3 regions of the Pseudoalteromonas sp. 4NS20-0020 genome follow, and region 1 is predicted to be linked to each of the others. Evidence: predicted binding sites of a transcription regulator. Region 1 holds the regulator's gene; each other region holds the start of a gene.

What was found. Region 1 encodes MetJ, which represses methionine synthesis genes. Its sites were predicted from a motif close to TAGACGTCTAGACGTCTA; they were not measured.
Region 2: the regulator MetJ is predicted to act here: its motif matches at 2,524-2,541, upstream of metA (homoserine O-succinyltransferase MetA).
Region 3: the regulator MetJ is predicted to act here: its motif matches at 3,380-3,397, upstream of AC27JL_RS02045 (methylenetetrahydrofolate reductase).

Annotation. Positions count from the first base shown of each region.
Region 1 covers NZ_BAAJMI010000001.1:62,311-66,939, reverse strand. Annotated here, with positions in the region: gene metL (bifunctional aspartate kinase/homoserine dehydrogenase II) at 1-1,139, opposite strand, end outside; gene metB (cystathionine gamma-synthase) at 1,145-2,374, opposite strand; gene metJ (met regulon transcriptional regulator MetJ) at 2,574-2,894, shown strand; gene AC27JL_RS00255 (malic enzyme-like NAD(P)-binding protein) at 2,963-4,204, opposite strand.
Region 2 covers NZ_BAAJMI010000005.1:122,616-127,244, reverse strand. Annotated here, with positions in the region: gene metH (methionine synthase) at 1-440, opposite strand, end outside; gene AC27JL_RS13800 (homocysteine S-methyltransferase family protein) at 451-1,521, opposite strand; gene metA (homoserine O-succinyltransferase MetA) at 1,511-2,458, opposite strand; gene AC27JL_RS13790 (M24 family metallopeptidase) at 2,634-3,935, opposite strand; gene ettA (energy-dependent translational throttle protein EttA) at 4,112-4,629, shown strand, end outside.
Region 3 covers NZ_BAAJMI010000001.1:443,000-447,628, forward strand. Annotated here, with positions in the region: gene AC27JL_RS02035 (heme NO-binding domain-containing protein) at 18-557, shown strand; gene AC27JL_RS02040 (response regulator) at 560-2,293, shown strand; gene AC27JL_RS02045 (methylenetetrahydrofolate reductase) at 2,383-3,339, opposite strand; gene AC27JL_RS02050 (M16 family metallopeptidase) at 3,597-4,629, shown strand, end outside.

The sequences.
Region 1 (4,629 bases):
GCCAATACATTCAATTTTGAAATATCATTAACAGGCGCTACAACCGCACAGCCATTTAAGCTCGACTCGCTAATGTTTGCTCTACCCTCAAAATAACTAACAACTTTATATGTTGAAGCAGAGGGGACAACTAAATAAGTTTCGCCATTTTGACTAAAGTGATGAATGCTGTGTTGAATCAGCTGGCTAACATCTGCGACTTCGCCTTCGGCCAGCTTTTCAACTGTTAATAAATCGATGTTGTTTAACGTGGTAATAAAACGCTTTTGTTTTACATTTCCTTCTTTAACTATATCTGTAGGCGTTGCTTGCACATCAAAACTACTACGAACAGATAGTTTTATATCGCTGTTTCTTAAAGGAGAAAGCGTTTTAGCGTGTAAAACAGGATTACCTAATCGCGCTAATAGGTTGGCTTGACCTCTACATACTTTATTGTATTTAACCGCTTTACTAACTTTGCGAGGGTCTGTGCTGTATACACCTTGTGTATCAGTCCAAATACACACCTGCTTAGCATGGCAGTAATTAGCGAGTAAGGTTGCACTATAGTCACTCCCATTGCGACCAAGTGTAACCGTGTCACCCAACGTATTTGATGCAATAAAGCCTGTGACAACATTAATGTAGTCTGGGGTTATAAACTTCGCACATTGCTGCGCATTTTGGGTATGTAACAATTGCCCATTATTTAATGTAAAAAGTGTTCGAGCATCAAGGTCACAAGCATTAATATTTAATTGCGTAAGGTAAAGCGCCAATAAGCGTGCAGACCAGACCTCACCATGAGCAAGCAAGGGAGCCTCTTTCAAGCCTTGGTTTTTTATCAATTCACTAATCGCTGTTAGTTCACTATGCAAAAGCCTTAAAGCAGTTCGCTTAAGATCTGCATGGAGTAACTGTGTGATTAAATCAGTTTGATGATTATTTAATTGCAGCAATATATCAGCAACGACATGCGTATCTTGTTGCTGATAGCTTTGCCATAACTTCACCAAAGTATCGGTTGTTTTTCCCGCCGCAGATACAACAACACAATCGCCCGGCTGAGTATGCTCTAAAATAATACTCGCAACTCGCTCATACCGTTGAGCCGAACTAAGGCTTGAACCACCAAATTTATGTACCGTTTGTGTCATATTGTTCACCAAAGCGCTGGATGAGCGGCACTTAATTTAATGTCACCGCCTGCTCCTTTGTTTAAATTTACTTTACTGCCTGGCTTTACAAGCTGAAACACGCGCTCTAAATCAGCTAATAAGTCGTTTATATCTTCTATACCTACTGAAACTCGAATAAGTGTATCGCCCACTCCCGCTTCAAGACGAGCTTTAGGCTCCATGCCAGCATGGGTCATGGTTGCAGGATGGCATATTAAGCTCTCTACTCCGCCCAAAGACTCTGCCAAGCTAAAGTCACGTAGGCTGGTTAAAAACGCCGCAGCATCATTTATGTCACCTTTAATATCAAAACTCACCATGCCACCAAAGCCTAGTTGCTGCGCTTTGGCTAATTCATGCTGTGGGTGTGATTCAAGACCAGGGTAATAAACTTGGCGAACAAATTCCGACTTTTCTAGGTATTTAGCAATCGCTAATGCGTTTTCTTGATGCTGCTTTAAACGCACATTTAGTGTTCGCAACCCGCGCAATGTTAAATAACTATCAAATGGCGCACCTGTAATACCTATATTATTCGCCCACCATGCCAGTTCATCGCCCAGCTCTTGTGAAGCGGCAATCACCGCACCGCCCACTACATCTGAATGACCATTGATGTACTTAGTGGTGGAATGTACAACTATATCAACACCAAATTTAATAGGGTTTTGTAATGCTGGTGATAAAAATGTGTTATCGGCAGCGACTAAAGCACCGCACTGTTTAGCAACATCGGTTATTGCTTTAATATCAGTTAAGCGTAGTAATGGGTTACTTGGTGTTTCTATCCAAATTAGCTTAGGCTTAATTGCTAAAATTTTATCTAAACTTTGTGCTTGTGTTAAATCTAAAACTTCTAGCTTGAGCAAACCGCGCTTTTGCAGTGAAGTAAATAAACGATAGCTTCCGCCGTAACAATCATGTGGGATCACTAACGTATCGTCATGATTCAGGATTTGCGTAGCCAAATGAACGGCAGACATACCCGTGGCAGTAATAATACCGCGTGCGCCACCTTCAAGCTCAGCCAAGGTTTCGGCTAAAATATCACGATTGGGGTTACCACTTCGCCCGTAATCGTATTGACGCTTTGTATCAAAGTCGGCAAACGAATAGGTGGTTGATAAGTAAATAGGTGCGACAACTGCGCCATGATGTTTGTCTGCTTCAACACCACTTCTTACTGCAATGGTTGCTTTATTTTTTTCGCTCATATTCGTCACCTATTTAATTTGGATGTTTAGACGTCTAAAAGAGTAATTTATCTTATTAAAGATGTCAAAACATTTAAAGCTCCAGATGGCTAAACAACTAGTATTTGACTATCTTTTTTAAATCGATAGAATTTCACGCATATTCATATGCATTGTAGTGCATATGAGCAATTATTAATCTGAGGCGACGATACATCTTATGGCTAAATGGAATGGTGAGTATATTCACCCATACGCAGAACACGGGAAAAAATCAGAACAAGTAAAAAAAATTACCGTTTCAATCCCACTAAATGTATTAAAGGTATTAACGGACGAACGCACGCGTCGTCAAATTAATAACTTACGTCATGCAACAAATAGTGAATTACTTTGTGAAGCATTTTTACATGCATTTACCGGTCAACCTTTGCCTAACGACGATGACTTACGTAAGGATAACGCCGAAAAAGTGCCTGAAGAAGTGAAAAAAATAATGCAAGAAATGGGGCTAGAAGTGCCTGTTTTAAACGAAGACTAAACGTAATTTAGACACAAAAAAACCTCAATTAATTGAGGTTTTTTTGTGTCTAAATTACGACTTAGTCGTTATTCCATATAGTTTTCTGGTAAATCAATTTGTGCAACACCTGACTCTACAGCAGCTATTGCAACCGCTTTTGCAATGCGTGGTAATAAACGAGGATCCATTGGTTTTGGAATAATATACTTATCACCAAACTCCAGCTTATCAACACCCGCAGCCGTCAGTACTTCAGCAGGTACAGGCTCTTTGGCAATACTTCTAATCGCTTCTACAGCTGCAATTTTCATTTCATCATTTATTGCACTGGCGCGTACATCAAGAGCACCGCGGAATATAAACGGAAAACACAGAACATTATTAACTTGGTTAGGGTAATCTGATCGACCCGTTGCCATAATTAGATCGTTTCGAGCAGAATGAGCCAGTGCAGGATCAATTTCTGGATCTGGGTTTGAACAAGCAAACACAACTGGTTTTTCTGCCATTAATTTTAAATCATCGGCAGCTAATAGATTAGGCCCCGATACACCAACAAATACATCTGCATCTTCAATAACATCTTGCAACGTGCGCTTGTCTGTATTGTTAGCAAAAAGTTTTTTGTATTCATTTAAGTCATCACGACGAGTATGAATAACACCTTTACGGTCAAGCATATAAATGTGCTCGCGCAAAGCACCACACTTAATTAACAGCTCCATACAAGCAACCGCAGCAGCACCAGCACCCAAACACACAATAGTCGCATTTTCGATAGACTTGCCTTGCACCTCAAGCGCGTTCAACATACCCGCAGCAGTTACAATGGCTGTACCGTGCTGATCATCATGAAATATCGGAATACTGCAACGCTCAATCAATGCTTTTTCTATTTCAAAACACTCTGGCGCCTTAATATCTTCAAGGTTAATTCCGCCAAACGTGTCGGCAATATTAGCAACTGTATTAATAAAGTCTTCAGTAGTGCGGTGTTTCACTTCGATATCAATAGAATCAAGGCCAGCAAATCGCTTAAACAGTAACGCCTTACCTTCCATTACAGGTTTTGAAGCAAGTGGGCCTAAATTACCTAAGCCTAAAATTGCAGTACCATTAGTGATAACCGCAACCATATTCCCTTTACCTGTGTATTTATAAGCGTTTGCAGGGTCTGCAGCGATTTCACGTACGGGTTCTGCAACTCCTGGGCTATATGCTAATGCGAGATCTTTTACCGTTTCAGCAGGCTTTGTTAGTTCAATGCTAATTTTTCCTGGAACGGGGTGCGAATGATAGTGTAGTGCTTGTTCACGAAAGTCTGACATAACGCGATTGTATCCTGCAATTAAAGTAAAAGTGAGAGGTGAAGTTTAGGCTACGATACCCTTATTATTTTTAAATTCCAAGCAATATCAGGTCTATCCTGTTATATGCTAGTTCGATTAATTTTAAGAGGTTTTTCAATAACTTTTGTAAATTATATCGACACTTTATAAATAAAAATTCATCCAATAACGGATTCTAAAGGCACAATTGTTCTTTCATTATTTTTTATAAAATATCTTAATAAAGTCCTATAAAAATAAGCAAAAATAGGCTTATTCACATACTTTAAAAACATATAACTTCACGTTAGCTGCATTTAACCACTTAGTTAAAAAATGAACTAATTAAAAATATAGAGAATAATTTGCGGTTTGTCTGTAAAGGTTTATGCATATTCAGAATAAGAACAGGAAATAGTTATGCA
Region 2 (4,629 bases), on a different contig from region 1:
TCTGCGGTGTCGGCTTGGCCGTCGGTATCAAACGCCATAACAACAGCAGCTGCACCAAAACGTTTAATAATTTTAGCTTGGTGTTTAAACGGCTCCTCCCCTTCTTTAAGCGATATTGAGTTAACAATAGCCTTGCCTTGAATACACTTTAAGCCTGCTTCTATTACTTCCCATTTAGAAGAGTCGACCATAATAGGCACTTTAGAAATATCAGGCTCTGAGGCAATTAAGTTTAAAAACTTAACCATGGCCGCTTTTGAGTCCAACATGGCTTCATCCATGTTTATATCTATAACTTGGGCGCCGTTTTCTACTTGTTCGCGGGCAACATTCAGGGCGGTCTCGTAATCTTCTTCCATGATTAAGCGTTTAAACATGGCAGAACCGGTTACGTTGGTACGCTCGCCGACATTGGTAAATACTGCAATTTGTTGGGTCATTGGCGGCTCCTTAATTTAAGTTACAGGCTTCAAGGCCTGATAAACGCATGCGAACATCAAGCTCTGGCAATGCGCGAGGTTTTACCCCTTCAAGCCCTTTAGCAAACGCACGAATATGCTCAGGCGTTGTACCACAGCAACCACCCACAATATTAATAAAGCCCGATTTGCCCCAATCTATAATCTCGGCTGCCATTTCAGGAGCCTCTAGGTCATACTCACCAAATTCGTTAGGTAAACCGGCATTAGGGTGTACTGAGGTAAATGTTTCGCATACGCGCGAAAGCTCTTCTAGGTATTGGCGCAGTAAATCTGGCCCAAGGGCACAGTTAAGGCCAATTGAAATAGGCTTAATATGGCGAATAGAATTATAAAATGCTTCGGTTGTTTGCCCCGAAAGCGTACGCCCAGAGGCATCGGTGATAGTGCCCGAGATCATTACAGGTAATGTGCGCCCTGCTTGCTCAAACGCTTCTTCTACTGCGAATGAGGCTGCTTTTGCATTTAGGGTGTCGAATATGGTTTCAATAAGTATTAAATCAGCGCCGCCTTCCATTAATGCAAGGGTAGACTCTACATACGCAGTAACCAGCTTATCAAACGTTACGTTACGGTAACCTGGGTCGTTTACATCTGGCGAGATAGAACAGGTTTTAGATGTTGGCCCTAAAACCCCCGCTACATAGCGTGGTTTTTCTGGATTTTTAGCGGTGAACTCGTCACATATAGCACGCGCGAGTTTTGCCGACTCTAAGTTTACCTCACGGCTTATACTTGCCATGTCGTAATCTTCCATCGAAATGGTGGTTGAGTTAAAGGTATTGGTTTCAATAATATCTGCACCGGCAGTTAAAAAGCCGCGGTGTATATCGGTTATTAACTCTGGCTTAGTGAGGCTTAATAAATCGTTATTACCTTTAATTAGCACGTGCCAATCTTTAAAACGCTCGCCTCGGTAGTCTTCTTCTTCAAGTTTATGAGTTTGGATCATAGTACCCATAGCGCCGTCTAAAATTAAAATACGCTCTTTAAGCGCTTCACTTAGTTCGGCTTGTTTGTTGGCGGCTGTATTATTCGGCATAGTTGTTAGTCCTCACATCTTGGCTAACTAAATTAATATCATACGGTGTGGTTTGATACACGTAGTAATTTAACCAGTTCGAAAAAAGTAAAAAAGCATGGCTTTGCCACGTTTTTGACGGTTGCTTGCTTGCATCATCATCGGGAAAATAGTTTTCAGGTTTTGGCGCATCTGGGCTTTTTTGTAAATCACGCTCATACTCCCCTTTTAGGGTGTCGGCATCGTATTCTGGGTGGCCTGTTATAAATACTTGGCTACCCGATTTGTTTTTTAATAAGTAAGCACCCACTCGCTCAGAGCCTGCTAATACAACAAGATCATCACACGCATTTATTTTTTTTATATCAATGTGCCCATAACGTGAGTGTGGTACTAAAAAGGTATCATCAAAACCGCGGGTTAATGCCCCGTGTTTAAAATGGCATTGGTGAGTAAATACGCCACACAGCTTATTGGGTTTTAAGTCGCGCTTTAAATTGTAGCTATGGAATAGCGCTGCATGAGCCGCCCAACACGAAAACATCGTAGAGGTAACGTGTTGCTCTGCCCAATCAATAATGACTTTAAGCTCTTCCCAGTAGGCAACATCTTCATACTCTAAATGCGCAAGCGGTGCGCCTGTAACAATAAGCGCATCGTAGTTGTTATTTTTTACCTCTGAAAAATAGCGATAAAAGGTATCTAGGTGTTCTTCTGAGTTATTACTGCTGCGGTGAGTGTCTAGGCGCAGCAGCTCTACATTTACTTGCAAAGGAGAATTTGCAAGTAAACGAATAAACTGTACTTCGGTTTCTACTTTATTAGGCATTAAGTTTAATATAGCCAAACGCATTGGGCGGATTTCTTGCGTTTTTGCACGGCTTTTTGGCATTACGAATACGTTTTCTTGGCGCAAACGTGCAATGGCTGGAAGCTCATCCTTTACGGTAATTGGCATATTTTTAACTCCTACTCATAAAAACTTGTGCTAATTATGAACTGAAAGCAAAAAATATCAACCTCTAGATGTATAGATGTCTAAATGAAATTTATTCATTATTACTTAAGTATGTGGCAAGCAATGAGTCACCCCCTTAAAAAGAGGCTTAACTCACTGCATTTAAAATAATGAACTAATTATTGCCCACTAATATTAAATTTTGCTGAGGGGGAATTAAATACTCAGCGCCGTTTTTGGTAATTACAGCCATTTCTTCAACCGAAATGGTTTTAAACTCGGTGTTGTTTAAAGGCCAACTAAAAAAACCATCAAAAGCAAACACCATTCCTTCTTTAAGTTTACGATGAGCAGCAGGCCTTACTTGGGCACTGCGAGAGCCACCTAAATTGGGCCCCGTATCGTGTGCAACATACCCTACTGGGTGGCCGGTACTCCATGGCACAGGCTCTGAGTTGTATTTATTCATTAATACGGTTTGAGCTTGATCCACGTCTATACCCTTTACGCCGGGTTTCATTGCATTAAATGCGGCAAAACCGCTATTTCGGGCATTAACCCAATATTGCTGAATGTTGGCTGGTGCAGAGGTTTCCCCTTCTTTAAGTACATAAGCAAAACGCTGAATGTCACTTACCCAGCGATTGTAGAGCTTTACGCCAAAATCAATTTGAATTACGTCGCCCGGCATAATGACTTTATTTGTAGAATGCGAATGCCCGCGGTCAGGGCCTGAATTTACGTTAGGATTTTGGTCGGCAGCCCATGCATCGGTTACACCTCGTGCTTTCATTTTAGCTTTTAAAAATTTAGCTACATCGGCATCGGTGGTTTTACCCGGAATAATAGTTTTATAAGCCTCTATTTGCCACGTTGCTGAAAGCATTGCGGCCTCTTTCATTATTTCAACTTCAGCAGGTAACTTAATTGAAAGCCATTGATAAACAACTTCTTCAGACGATACGAGCTTTGCTGTTTGCTTTGCGCCTAATAAGTTAGCTAATTGCTTGTATTGCGAGTGCGATAACCCATCTGCCTGTGCATTAAAGTCAGATACATTTATTGCTATACGCTCAAAAGGTTGTTTTTTTATAAACTCAGCCGCGTATTTTAACGCAGACACACTGCGTGGCACCGAGATCACTTTTTCATGTATGTTTAGCTCGTCAAGTGCTTTTGCTTCGCTTGAAGGTGAGTAGGCTACCGAATGAAACGCCCCTTTATTAAAATAAAATAAATATGCCGCTGGCGAACCTGCGTTTTCACAGCCAATATGGTCAGCCAATGGGTCGTTGTTATTTTCTCTACAAACAATAAGCCAAGCATCTACCTTAGCTGCTTTTAAAGCGTTTGGCAGGAGTTTATTTATTCTTTGTTTTCTTATTTCGGGCCAAGGAGAATCGACTGCGTTAGCTTTGGGGTTTGTGGTAAATAACGTAAGTAAAGCCAACATTGTTATTACTTTTTGTATAGTCATGGGTTTTTCTTATTTTTACTATGGTTTAAATACGTTAGCACACCCAAATAAAACTATACATTTAACGAGATAAAACGATAAAGATATATTCCCACCCGCCATTCGTTGACTGTTTCACCTCTCAACAACTACAATACAACATTAAAATTTTTATTATTATTTGAAGGCTTTCCTCCATGGTTTTACCTGATAAGTTTATTTTCTCGATGAGTCGAGTATCTAAAGTTGTGCCGCCTAAGCGTACAATTTTAAAAGATATTTCGTTGCACTTTTTTCCTGGCGCCAAAATTGGTGTGCTTGGTTTAAATGGTTCTGGTAAATCATCATTGCTACGTATTATGGCCGGTGTTGACCAAGACTTTGAAGGTGAGGCACGTCCTCAGCCTGGTACTAAAATTGGTTACTTACCACAAGAGCCAGTACTAGACGAAAGCAAAACAGTACGAGAAATAGTTGAAGAAGCTGTTGGCGAGGTAAAACACGCCCTTAATCGCCTTGATGAGGTGTACAATGAGTACGCAATGGAAGGTGCTGACTTTGACGCACTGGCTAAAGAACAAGGTGAATTAGAAGCAGTTATTCAAGCGCACGATGGTCATAATATCGATAACGTACTAGAGCGCGCTGCCGATGCACTTCGCTTACCTGAGTGGGATGCTAAAATTGAGCACCTTTCAGGTGGTGAACGCCGCCG
Region 3 (4,629 bases), 380 kb from region 1:
AATAGGTTGGTAGAGCGATGAAAGGTATTATTTTTACTGAATTTTTAGAAATGGTCGAAAGCACATTTTCACCTGCCGTTGCCGATCAAATTATTGTACAAAACGAACTTGATTCCAATGGGATTTACACCAGCGTTGGTAACTATAACAAGCAAGAGCTTTTAAAATTAGTGACTTCGTTGAGCAACATCGTCGATGTTCCAGTGGATGTACTGGTTAAAGAGTACGGAAAATATCTGTTAACGCGCTTCTTGGTTTACTATCCACAGTTTTTTGAAAACCTCACTACCACGTTTGATTTTTTAGATACCATAGATAGGCACGTACATGTAGAAGTTGAAAAATTGTATACCGACGTTGAGTTACCTAGTTTTCAAACCAAGCGATTAAGTGATACCCAAATGCAGATGGTTTACCATTCGAGTAATCCCTTTGCAGTGCTCGCTGAGGGGTTAATAGAAGGTGCAGCCGAGCATTTTAAGGAAAATATCAGCATACGCAGCGATATCAGTGACGATCATCAAGTTGCTACATTTAACTTAACTCTGGTCGGTTAAATATGGATGTAGCTCTTTTACAGCGCAGATTAGAACGAGAGCGTTTGGCACGAAAAGAAGCTGAAAAACTACTTGAAGCCAAATCGTTACAGCTTTACGAAGCCAATAAGGTACTCAAAGGTGCGGCTGAAAATTTGGAGCAGGAGGTTGCTAACAGAACTCACGACCTTGAACTGGCTAAACAAGATGCAGAAGCTGCGAATGAGGCTAAATCAGACTTTTTAGCAAACATGAGCCATGAGATTCGCACCCCGATGAATGCCATAATAGGCATGGCTTATTTGGCTTTAGATACTGATCTTTCGGAAAAACAGCGTGACTATGTTGAAAAAATTCATTATTCGGCAGAGTCTTTATTAGGGATAATTAATGATATTTTAGACTTTTCAAAGGTTGAAGCGGGTAAAATAGAGCTAGAACAAAAAGAATTCAATTTTAATACCTTCCTAGAAAATCTTGTAAATATTATTAGCACGCTAGCATCACAAAGAAAAATTGAAGTGGTGTTTGATATTGACCCCTTACTGCCTGACTTTTTTATTGGTGATGCATTAAGACTCAACCAAGTACTATTAAATCTGTTAAATAATGCACTTAAATTTTCAACACGGGGTAAGGTTATATTAGCTGTAAAACTAGTTCAGAAAGTAGATAGTTATTGCAGTGTTGCTTTCTCTATTTCAGATAACGGCATTGGGATGACCCAAGCACAAGTTGACTCACTATTTAAACCTTTTACTCAGGCTGACGTATCGACAACCCGAAAGTTTGGTGGAACGGGGCTTGGTTTGGTAATAAGCAAAACATTGGTCGAACTAATGCAGGGCGATATTACAGTAAACAGCAAATTAAATAAGGGGAGCTGCTTTAGTTTTACTATTCCACTCAATTATTCGACTAAGCAAAATGAGTTTGACATATCACATATTAGAGCCAAGCGAGCACTTGTTATTGAAAGTTCAGATAGTCAGTTAACATCATTACAAACGCTGCTTTTAGGTTTTGAAGTAAAATTTGACACTGTAAATAACATCAACCAAGTATTAGACCGGCTAGGCATGCTACATGATTACGATTTTATATTTATAGATTGGCGAACTTTAAATTTAAATCATGATAGTGCTGCGCAGTCTTTGCGCAATAAGCTTAAATTAAATGCAAAAAAGCTAATTGTAATAGCGCCTTGTGAAAATAAAGCGCTAAACGAAAGCCTACTAGGGTTTGGTAATAACACTTATAAAGTACTCATAAAACCAATAATTAAAAGTACTTTGCATAACGTACTTTTACAGATTATGCATATAAAAACACTAAAAAAACCAGAATCACAAGAGAGCTTAAATACACAAAACACACTACAAAAACTGCAAGGCATTCATATTTTATTGGTTGAAGATAACCCGCTCAATCAACAAGTAGCAACACAAATACTGCGTAAAAATGGCTTAATTGTTGATATTGCTAACGATGGCCTTGAGGCATTAGATGCGCTAAAACATAAAACTTACGATGGTGTGTTAATGGACTGCCAAATGCCTAGAATGGATGGTTATACGGCAGCCATAGAAATAAAAAAACAAGCAAAGTTTAAAAATTTACCCATCATTGCAATGACTGCTAATACAAGAGAAACGGATTTATTAAAGGCGCAAGATTGCGGTATGGATGGCTATATTTCAAAGCCCATTAAGGTTGAAAGTATGTTTGAAGTAATAGCAAAGTGGGTGTGTATTTAAATTTTGTTTTTGAGTTGTTTACTAAATAAGTTGGTGAGATAAAAAAGGCAAGCATTAGCTTGCCAATAAGGGGGTAAATTAGTTTAACTTTACGCTATTTGTTTCTCAGCTAGGTTGAGCTCCATAGTTGCTTTTAATAAACGGTATAGGTTAATTGATGCGTCAATTTCTTCTTTACGGTTTGTTAAGCTTTCAATGTTTAAACCCAGTGGCACGTCTAGGTGTGCACAGCTTTTTAAAATTGAATCGAGATTTTCGCGGCAAATACGCACCGATTCACTCAAGGTGTTGTCGGCGTCAAGCATGCGCCATTTGGTCGCCTCTGGTACTGAAATACCCAACCACTGCATAAACTCTAGGGTTTTTTCACCGCCACATGGTGTAAACGTGAGTATAATACGTTTTGGTGTAACGCCTTGTGCCTTGCAGGTACGCGCGTAACTTGTTATTAAATCAATAGTAGCTTGAGCATTATAAACCGCTTGCGATATAAAAAATTGGCAACCTTGTGTTGTTTTTTCTATTAAGCGTTCGTGTTCATTGCGCTTGCTTGCATGTCGCTCTGCAATGGTTACGCCTCCTAAAAAGAAGTCATCACTTTGCTCAGCTAATGTTTTATAAGCGTCAGGTAGGCTTAGTTTAATATCACCTTCCGACGATGGGCTACCCACTAAAACGACATTTTTTAAATCAAACTCGTTTTTAGTTTCATCTAGCCACTCTTTAAATTCAGCCTCACCGCGTTGCGCTACGCTTTTGTAGGTAATTACATCTAGGCGTGATAAGTCTTTTAGCAACTTACTGTACTCACGCGGATCAACCGTTTGTTTAAATGGAAACGGACGAGCCTGATTAGTTCGGCTGCTCTCATCTTGAATATCGTAAATTACAACACCGTCGTATTCGATTTCGTGTAAGCGGCCTAATAGTTTTTCTGCAATGGTTTTTAACTGCGCTTTATCAGTGCCTATTTTGGGTGGCGTTGTGCCAATAAGGTAAACACCTTGATTAGTGTCCTCAATTTTCTCTTGAAGTGATAAAGCCATAATCCTCATTCCAGCTCAATGGTTGATGGATTAAATATAGCAGCCATTTAGACGTCTAGATAGATTTTTTAAGTGAAAGTTTTTCAAGCAACGTGAGGATTATTCATACAAAGGAGTTCCTAAATTAAGTGCATGACACAGTTGTTTACATAATAAAGCGACTGAGGGCTCTTATATTCATTGGCTTTGGGGCATAATTAGTAGTGAAATTGTAAATATTTTGACAACAACTTTGCTCAATTTACTAAAGGACAATTATGAAATTTAAATTATTAGCAACAAGCCTTGCGGTATCACTCGCTTTAACTGGCTGTGCAATGCAAAAAAATGAAACGACGCAAACAGCAAAACAAGAACAAATAAAAAAAGCTGATGACCGTGTTTTTTCACAAGATTACCTAATTGAAGAGCTTGAGAATGGCTTACGTGTAATGGTTGTAAAAACGGATTACCCTGATGTCGTTTCGCTGCAAATACCGGTTTCTGTTGGCTCGCGCAATGAAGTGGAAGCGGGTAAAACTGGTTTTGCTCATTTTTTTGAACATATGGTATTTAAAGGCTCTAAAAAATTTCCGCAAGACGAATACACCGCCATATTCAAAAATGCAGGGGTTGATAACCGTGCATACACTACCAACGATTACACTAACTACCATTTAAACTTTTCAAAGCAGCACCTTGATAAAGTACTTGAGATTGAAGCTGATATTTTCCAAAACTTAACCTACACCGAAGAGCAATTTAGAACCGAAGCACTGACAGTTAAAGGTGAGTACTTAAAAAATAACGCCAGCCCAATTCGTAAGTTATTAAGTGCTGTGCGTGCAGAGGCTTTTGAAAAACACACTTATAAACACACCACAATGGGCTTTTTTGAAGACATAGAAGCCATGCCAGACCAAATGGCTTACGGTAAAGAGTTTTTTGATAAGTTTTATAAGCCAGAATATGTATCGCTAGTTATTGTGGGTGATGTTGACCCAAAAGCCACAATGGCAATGGTTAAAAAACACTGGGGTGGTTGGGAAAAAGGCAATTACGTTGCCGATATTAAAGCTGAGCCAAAACAGCAAGCTCCTAAGTATTTGCATGAACAAAATAAAGCCTTGCCGGGGCATTGGCTATTGGTATCGTATAAGGGTGCTGCGTGGGAACCCGCTAAAAAAGACAGAGCTGCACTTGATTTAATCTCGCAGCTTTATTTTTCAAGTAACTCAGATTTATATCAAGAGCTCGTTGTTGATAAACAAATAGCGAGTCAAATGTTTACTTATAATCCAGAAACCAAAG